Regions from separate parts of the Sporomusa sp. genome, predicted to be linked through region 2. Evidence: riboswitches for the same ligand, from Rfam matches in the RefSeq annotation. Region 2 holds a riboswitch; the other holds the start of a gene.

Region 1 (4,868 bases), on a different contig from region 2:
ACGGTAATTGGTTTACCTGGTAATTGGCTTATATTATTTACAGCACTGGGTTATGGCTACATGGAAGGCTTTACTCATATGAGCAGCACGGTACTCTTATTGCTTTTTGGAGCATTGCTGACAGGCGAATTGGTTGAGTTTTTAGCAGGAGCGCTGGGGGCAAAAAAAGAAAATGCATCCCGTGTGGCCATCGTGTCTGCATTTATTGGTGGGATTGCCGGTGGTATTCTTGGTACCGGTGTTATACCAGGACTTGGTTCCATTGCCGGAGCAGTTGCTGGGTCTTTTGTCGCCGGTTATGTAGCGGAGTATGCTGTTACTGGCAGCAGGGAGAGAGCTAGCCGGGTTGCTAAGAGTATTATGATTGGCCAGGCCTTGGGAATGATATTCAAATCAGCGATAGCCATCGGAATGGTAGTGTTCATCATTTCCAAGCTAACTTGGCAATAGGAGGAAACTTATGAAACGCCAACAGATACTTGATGCTGCCTACACTGTCTTTTCCCGCAAAGGCTATCATCGTGCCACCGTAGACGAGATTATTGCTTTAGCCGATACTGGCAAAGGTACAGTATATAACTATTTTGTTAATAAGGAACAACTCTTTTATACCTTAATCAAAGAACGTAGTGCCGGTTTTGAGGCTGAACTTGAGGTCATTGCCGCTCTTGCTGAACCAGCGGTTGAAAAAATTAAGAAAGCCATAAGGGTTTTTTTAGAGTTTTATGTGCAAAATGCTGATTTGTGGCGGGTATTGATGCATGAAATGCGCGGGTTAGGACATGAGGAGCCGTCAAACTTTACCGAGGCAGAGCGAGAAAAATACCGGGAACGATTTGCATATACCATCGGGATTTTGCAGAAGATCTTGCAAGAAGGAATTGAACAAGGTGCTTTTCGCAACTGTGATGTGCATAAAGCTGCTCATGGTTTATTTAGTGTTATTGTTATGATGGTGTTTCAAGGGTTTGTTGGCGAACAGGATGATTCTATTGATCAAACCGCCAATAGCATTGCTGACATTTTTATGTACGGTATAGCTAACCGATAAACACTATTCTCTTGAAGGGAAGACATGCTGTAGCATTATCACCAAATCACCAATGAGAAATACGATTAGCATTTTGCTGAGTGCAAAAAAAGAGTCTGGAAAACAGACTCTTTTTTGCATACTAAAACGCCGGAACAATGGCACCTTGATATTTTTCATTGATAAATTTTTTAACTTCTTCAGAAGTTAAAGCTTTGGTTAATTTTTGGATTTCAGGGCGATTTTCATCGCCTTTGCGGACAGTAAGGATATTAGCATAGGGAGAATCCTTTTGTTCAATAAACAAAGCGTCTTTGCTTGGGACCAGTTTGGCTTCCAGTGCATAGTTGGTGTTGATGACCGCTAAGGCAAGATCATCCAGTGAACGTGGCAATTGGGCGGCTTCCAGTTCACGAATTTTTACTTTTTTCGGATTGGCAGTAATGTCGCTAATGGTCGCATTTACACCAACGCCTTCTTTAAGGGTAATCACACCAGCTTTTTCTAAAAGCGCTAACGCGCGTCCACCATTAGTGGGGTCGTTAGGGATACCAATTTCTGCCCCAGTTTGCAGGTCATTGAGGTTTTTTACTTTTTTAGAGTAAATGCCCATAGGTTCAATATGTACAGCAGCAGTATAGGTCAGGTCCAGTTTGCGCTCAGCGCTGAATTTGTTCAAATAGGGAATGTGCTGGAAGAAGTTAGCGTCAAGCTCTTTTTCCGCAACCGCCATGTTAGGACGGACATAATCGCTCATTTCCACAACAACCAGGTTGATGCCTTCTTTTTCGAGAATCGGCTTGACTACTGCAAGAATTTCGGCATGAGGCACGGGAGTTGCTCCTACTTTAATTGTTATTTTATCTGAGGCTAAAGGGGCAGGAGTTTGTTTGTTACCGCAGCCGACAATAAAAGTGGAGACAGTTAATAAAGCAGCAAGGAGCAAAAAAGTAATCTTTTTCTTCATAACAATATGTTCCTCCAATGTTTTCTTTTTGTAGTGGTAAACAAATGAAGCTCTGGCTAAAAGCAGCCTCCTTTCCCAAAATTATAAAAACCACCGCGGCAGTCCGAAGTGGTTTGTTGTCCAGTTCTTCATCTGCCAGGAAAGAATCCTGTGGAATTGGCACCGTTCGCAACAGCGATGGTTGCCGCGGCTTCATTGGGCCATTCCCTCAGCCAGCTCTTGATGAATAGTATGTAATTATAATTTATAGACGTTATCTTATCACCGATAGATGTGACTGTCAATAAAAAAATAATTAATTTATAAGAAACGAATAGTATAATATATAATATATTTTAACTTAATAAAGATAAAAAGGATTAAAGAAGGAAATGCTGGGTACGTAGCGAATACATACCCACAAGGATGTATTTACAGGAGGCGTAATAGTATGACAGCAAATCCCAAATTGAAAGACCCGCTTATTGATCAGCTGTTTCGAGGCATTTTATCACTGACTAATGAGGAAGAATGTTATCAGTTTTTTGAGGATGTATGCACAATTGGTGAGCTTAAGGCTATGGCTCAGCGGCTGGAAGTGGCTCGGCTGTTAAAAGCTGGAGTCATTTATGACGACATTGTAGCTGCTACTGGGGCCAGTACTGCAACCATCAGCCGGGTTAAGCGCTGCCTTTATTATGGCGCAGATGGTTATAAATTAGTATTAGCTAATCTAGAAAAACTAGAAAAAAACGAGGATAACTAGTCGGAATGGAGTGTTAGCATGAAAAAACAGAATTATGTGCCGCAAATTCCGTATGGCACCAAGGACTTGCTGCCCCGGGAAGCTAGGCAGAAGCGTCTTGTCGAGGGGGCGCTTGCCGAACTGTTTTCGCGCTGGGGCTATGATGAAGTAGTAACTCCGACGTTTGAATATATGGAAACATTGGCAGTCGGTACAGGCGGCAACATTCAGCAGCATGTATTTAAATTTTTTGATAAAAATAATCGGATTTTGGCACTCAGACCAGATATGACAACTCCGATTGCCCGGGTTGCAGCCACCAGACTGAGAGAAAAGCCGCTGCCGCAGCGGTTGTTTTATATTACCAATGTTTTTCGCCATGAGCAGGCGCAGGCTGGCAGACAATGCGAGTTTTATCAAGCCGGTGTGGAACTGTTAGGTGCACCTGGTCCGGCGGCTGACGCCGAAATTGTAGCTTTGGCGGTAGAGGCGATGTTAGAAGCCGGTTTGACTAATTTTCAAATCGGTATAGGTCAAGTGGATTTTATCAACGGTTTGATGGTAGAGAGCCAGTTAAGCCCTGAGCGCCAACAGCAAATAAAATCAGCTATGGTTTCTCGCGACTTAGTGGGGCTTGGCGAATTGCTGGCACAAAGCGAACTCAGTCCGGCGGCACAAGAACTACTGAAGCAAATTCCGCTCTTGCACGGACGGGAGGATATGCTCAATAAAGCGTACCGATTGGTTAACAATCCTCTCAGCCGGTCGGCCCTAGATAATTTGGCCGATATTCACAAGCTTCTGGCAGGCTATGGCGTTGAGCAGTATGTCAATTTTGATCTTGGCATTATACGTGACTTCGATTATTATACCGGGATGGTATTTGAAGGGTATACGCCGGGATTGGGTTTTCCGTTATGTGGTGGTGGCCGCTACGACACCATGTTGGCTTCATTTGGAGTTGCCAAACCAGCGACAGGCTTTGCGCTAGGTATTGAACGGGTATTACTAGCTTTAGAACGTCATGGCCTTGATATTAGTGTACAAGGAAAAGATGTGTATATTGCCTGGAATGAAGGCAATCTTACACAGGCCATAAAAATGGCCCAGCAGTGCCGGCAACAAGGACGGCGGGCAGAACTGGCGCTGGCTGCTGAGTCGCGGGCGATAGCGGAATCTGTAGTCCGCGAGCAAAATTATAAAGAGCTGATATATATTGAGTAAACGTATAAAACAAGTAGTGTCAGCACTCACCGCCCGTATAAGTGAAACAGACCGGGAGTTTGTGAGGCAGTATTTAGACCAGAAAGAAGCCCGCTTCTTTTGGCAGATGAATCTCCCTGACCAGCGGCATGCTTTGAATGTAGCATATACGGCGCGTGAGCTTGCCGCTGGCAATAAGGAAGTTGATCAAACCTTGTTGCTAAAATGTGCGCTCCTTCACGATATCGGCAAAGTTAAAGGTGATGTTAGTACTGCTGACAAAATCATTACTGTAATTTTGGATACCTTGATACCATGCTGGGCCAGACGTTGGGGGCGGCTAGGGCGGGGCGGCAAGATAGCCAATCTCAGGCATGCTATATATATTTACTATCATCATGCTGCCCGAGGAGCAGCGATGCTGAAGGCTGCCGGGATTGGCAGTCAGATAACCGAGATTATAGCCAGACATCATGAGGCACCATCAGATGGTGACCTGCCGGAACTTAGGCTTCTCAGAACGGCTGATAGCCTTAACTAATACTTAGTTAATAGCCTTTTATCTTATCGACCACGTTTAGCATGTCACGACCCTGGATAAAGCGGGTAAGATTGTCGGCAAACAGCTTTATGGCGCGGTCAAGATAGGATGGTGACAAAGCTGCCACGTGAGGAGTAATGATTACATTGGGCATGTTCCATAATGGACTACTTTCAGGCAGCGGTTCACAGGCAAAGACATCTAGGCCTGCGCCGGCAATGAGGTTTTGCTCTAACGCAGTGATTAGGTCAGCTTCGTTGACAATAGCTCCTCTGGCAATATTAAAGAAATAGGCTGAGGGTTTCATGGCTGAAAAGTGGTGTAACTTAATTTTATTTTTTGTATTTTCAGTCAGCGGCAGAGCGACAACTACATAATCGGCCTTGGACAGCATTTCTAACAG
Region 2 (3,340 bases):
CCGGCCAATGCCATGAATTTTACCAGTAATGCACGAACGGCAATGCGCCGGCGAATCGTTGATACAGATTTTTCCCGGATAAAGCAAATACATCTGTCGGTACTCACCCTCAGTAACATTAGGCATAACTACATTGGCTCCGCGTTGCAGCGCCAATACCCGTCCCTGTGGGTTTAATGTCTCCATAGCCGTTGTTGCCGGAATATTAATATCAGGCAGCAATAGCCTCGTCATGGCCATCACTTTCGTGCTTAGTTCAAACGTACCGCCCCGTTCCCCCGCCAATGGCGTATCCGGGTTGGGAATAAACGGACCGACACCAATCATATCGGCATCTATGCTCTTGAAAAACAGAATATCATCAGCCAGCGATTCTATCGTTTGTCCTGGTATTCCTACCAATGAGCCTGTTCCTAACTCAAAACCTAACTCCTTTAGATCATGCAAACATCGTACCCGGTTATCCCAGCTCATGCCTGGGTCTAGTTTTTCATACAAAGCTTTGTCGGTAGTCTCAATTCTCAGCAAATACCGATCAGCCCCAGCCTCGCGGTATGCTTGATATACTTCACGGGGTTTTTCACCCACACTCAGGGTAATTGCCAAACCAAGTTCTTTAACGTTTTTGATAATACTGACCATAGTAGCCACATCAAACCATTCGTCTTCGCCTGACTGCAATACAACCGTGCGATAGCCGTATGACTTGGCTTTAGTAGCAAAGTCAAGGATAGTTTCCGGATCTAAACGATAACGTTTTACTTGTTTATTATCCCGCCGCAAACCACAATACAGGCAGTTTTGTTTACATATGTTAGAAAACTCAATCAACCCGCGCAGATGTACTTCGTCACCCACATACCGTTGCCGCACGCGGTCAGCAGCAGCAAAAAACTCAGTTTCATGTTCTGTATCTATCAGCAAGGCGACAATTTCATCTTTCGTAAGTTCGTGGGTTGTTTCCGCTTTGTTAATTAACGCCAATATATCCTGCTTATCAGCCATACCGTTACTACCTCCCCCTATATGCCTATTGCCCAAAAAAGTTTCACCTGTTGAAATCATGATAGCTGGTTTTATAACCGGCGTCAATATCAAGAAATAGGGAGTATAAAAACAATAAAAATATCTATTGACAAAGTTTATTGTCTATGACAAAATAAAATCCAATAAATTACATAGCAAAAAAAACTTATCAAGAGTGGTCGAGGGACTGGCCCTATGACGCCCGGCAACCAGCAGCAATGCAAGGTGCTAAATCCAGCGGAGCAATCCGGAAGATGAGTTAATCGTGTGTCTAAACGACTCTTCTTACGGAAGAGTCGTTTTTTTGTACCCAAAACCTAAGGTAGCCGTATCCTATAACAAACAAAGGAGATGGTATGTATGAAATTTGCCACCAAAGCTGTCCATGCGGGTCTGGTCACCGATAAAACTACCGGAGCCATCAGCACCCCGATTTACCAGACAGCCACGTTCCGGCATCCTGAGCTTGGCCGTAGTACTGGCTATGATTACTCTCGTACTCAAAATCCTACTCGCAAAGCGGTGGAAGAAGCTGTAGCCGCATTGGAGGAAGGGCATGCCGGTTTTGCCTTTGCTTCAGGCATGGCTGCCATTTCGGCAATACTTATGTTATACCAACCTGGCGATCATTTGATTATTACTGAAGACTGTTATGGCGGAACATATCGGATTATGGATAAGATATTTAGCCAATTCGATCTAACAGCTACATTTGTCGATACCAGCAACCTTAACGCGGTGCGCCAAGCGCTACAGCCTACTACTAAAGCCATTTTGCTGGAAACACCCACCAATCCACTTATGAAAATTGCCGATATCCGGGCAATAGCGGCAATAGCCCATGCGCATACTTCACAACCGCTTCACGTGATTGTTGATAACACCTTCCTGACTCCGTATTTTCAGAAACCTTTAACACTTGGTGCTGATATTGTCATCCATAGCGGTTCCAAATACTTGTCAGGCCATAATGATGTAGTCTGCGGTCTGGTAGTTGCCAGCGACCCCGCCCTTTGCGAAAAAATTGGATTTATTCAAAATGCCACTGGCGCTATCCTTGGACCGCAGGACAGCTGGCTGTTACTTAGAGGTCTCAAAACCTTGACAGTGCGGCTGCGCCAACACGAAACCAACGCGCTGGCTGTCGCCGAATGGCTTACTACCCATCCCAGTGTCACCAAAGTCTATTACCCTGGCTTAGCTAGCCACCCTGGTAAAACAACGCACGATGCCCAGGCTTGTGGCTATGGCGGTATGTTGTCCTTTGTCGTAAACGATCCCTGTCTGCCTGCCCAAGTACTTCGCAAAGTACAGGTTATTCAGTTTGCCGAAAGTTTAGGCGGTGTCGAATCGTTAATCACCTTCCCCGCGGTACAGACCCATGCTGATATTCCGGCCGACATTCGCGAACGATTAGGCATTAGTGATTGTCTCTTGCGATTGTCTGTCGGCATTGAAGATGTTGAAGATATCATTGCCGATTTGGCCCAGGCACTGGAACAGTAAGAAAGAAATGAGTCAGAAAACGCTTTCTGACCCATTTCTTTTTCATTATGAATGATAATAATGCCGAATTCTAAAATCAGTCCCTATTCGGTTAGCAATCTCCCGGCAGGACTGGATATCTTTCTGAGGTATAACATCAACAACAGTAAGTACTACCCGGGGAATATACCTTTTGCATTTGGCAGCAAACTTCAACAGAGCATCATATGCCTGTTCGCCATAAACAGGCTGGCATAATGTCTGATATTCCTTAGCATTGTTCGCATTCAAACTAATAGAAACAACATCTACCAGTCCTACTAACAACGGAGTAATATCCTGCCCATAAATCAAATTGGCATGCCCATTTGTGTTGATGCGAATGGGCATATTGTACGCATGTTTGAGATATCTACAAATTTCAATAATATCATATGTTCGCAGCATGGGTTCTCCATAACCGCAAAATACGAACTCCTGGTACTTATAACTATCCCTCGACTGAATATCGGCTAGCACTTCACTAACCGTAGGTTCCTGTTCTAACCATAAATTCATGCCCGGACTAATACCGTGTAAATGATTTCTGACGCAAAACGTACAGTTATTGGTACAACGGTTGGTCAGATTTATATATAAAGCATTTCCTAATTCATACGTAATCGTCAGCAGTCACCCCTTTTTCCATTAATTAATTATTATTTTTAGATGCCATCTCCGTATATTCCTTCCATGTCGTTAATTCGGCGTTTTTCGGTCTTTTCTATCTGCTCAACCTTACCGTCTTCGATACGAATAATCAGTTGTCCATACATCAGACCATCCAGCT

What was found. A riboswitch is a leader RNA that binds a small molecule or an ion and turns the genes downstream of it on or off. The one in region 2 is predicted to bind S-adenosylmethionine.
Region 1: linked by a shared signal. The riboswitch ahead of AC29Z1_RS11060 (MetQ/NlpA family ABC transporter substrate-binding protein) and the one ahead of AC29Z1_RS03585 (trans-sulfuration enzyme family protein) in region 2 are both predicted to bind S-adenosylmethionine.

What each region holds. Positions count from the first base shown of each region.
Region 1 is NZ_JBYKYF010000160.1:606-5,473, forward strand. It holds gene AC29Z1_RS11050 (DUF456 domain-containing protein) at 1-450, shown strand, start outside; gene AC29Z1_RS11055 (TetR/AcrR family transcriptional regulator) at 461-1,051, shown strand; gene AC29Z1_RS11060 (MetQ/NlpA family ABC transporter substrate-binding protein) at 1,173-1,997, opposite strand; SAM riboswitch class I at 2,123-2,226, opposite strand; gene AC29Z1_RS11065 (YerC/YecD family TrpR-related protein) at 2,428-2,742, shown strand; gene hisZ (ATP phosphoribosyltransferase regulatory subunit) at 2,761-3,945, shown strand; gene AC29Z1_RS11075 (HD domain-containing protein) at 3,938-4,465, shown strand; gene AC29Z1_RS11080 (D-2-hydroxyacid dehydrogenase) at 4,473-4,868, opposite strand, start outside.
Region 2 is NZ_JBYKYF010000030.1:55-3,394, reverse strand. It holds partial or broken gene hydE ([FeFe] hydrogenase H-cluster radical SAM maturase HydE) at 1-1,005, opposite strand, end outside; SAM riboswitch class I at 1,190-1,287, shown strand; gene AC29Z1_RS03585 (trans-sulfuration enzyme family protein) at 1,387-2,532, shown strand; gene AC29Z1_RS03580 (TatD family nuclease-associated radical SAM protein) at 2,578-3,174, opposite strand; gene AC29Z1_RS03575 (DUF2292 domain-containing protein) at 3,216-3,340, opposite strand, start outside.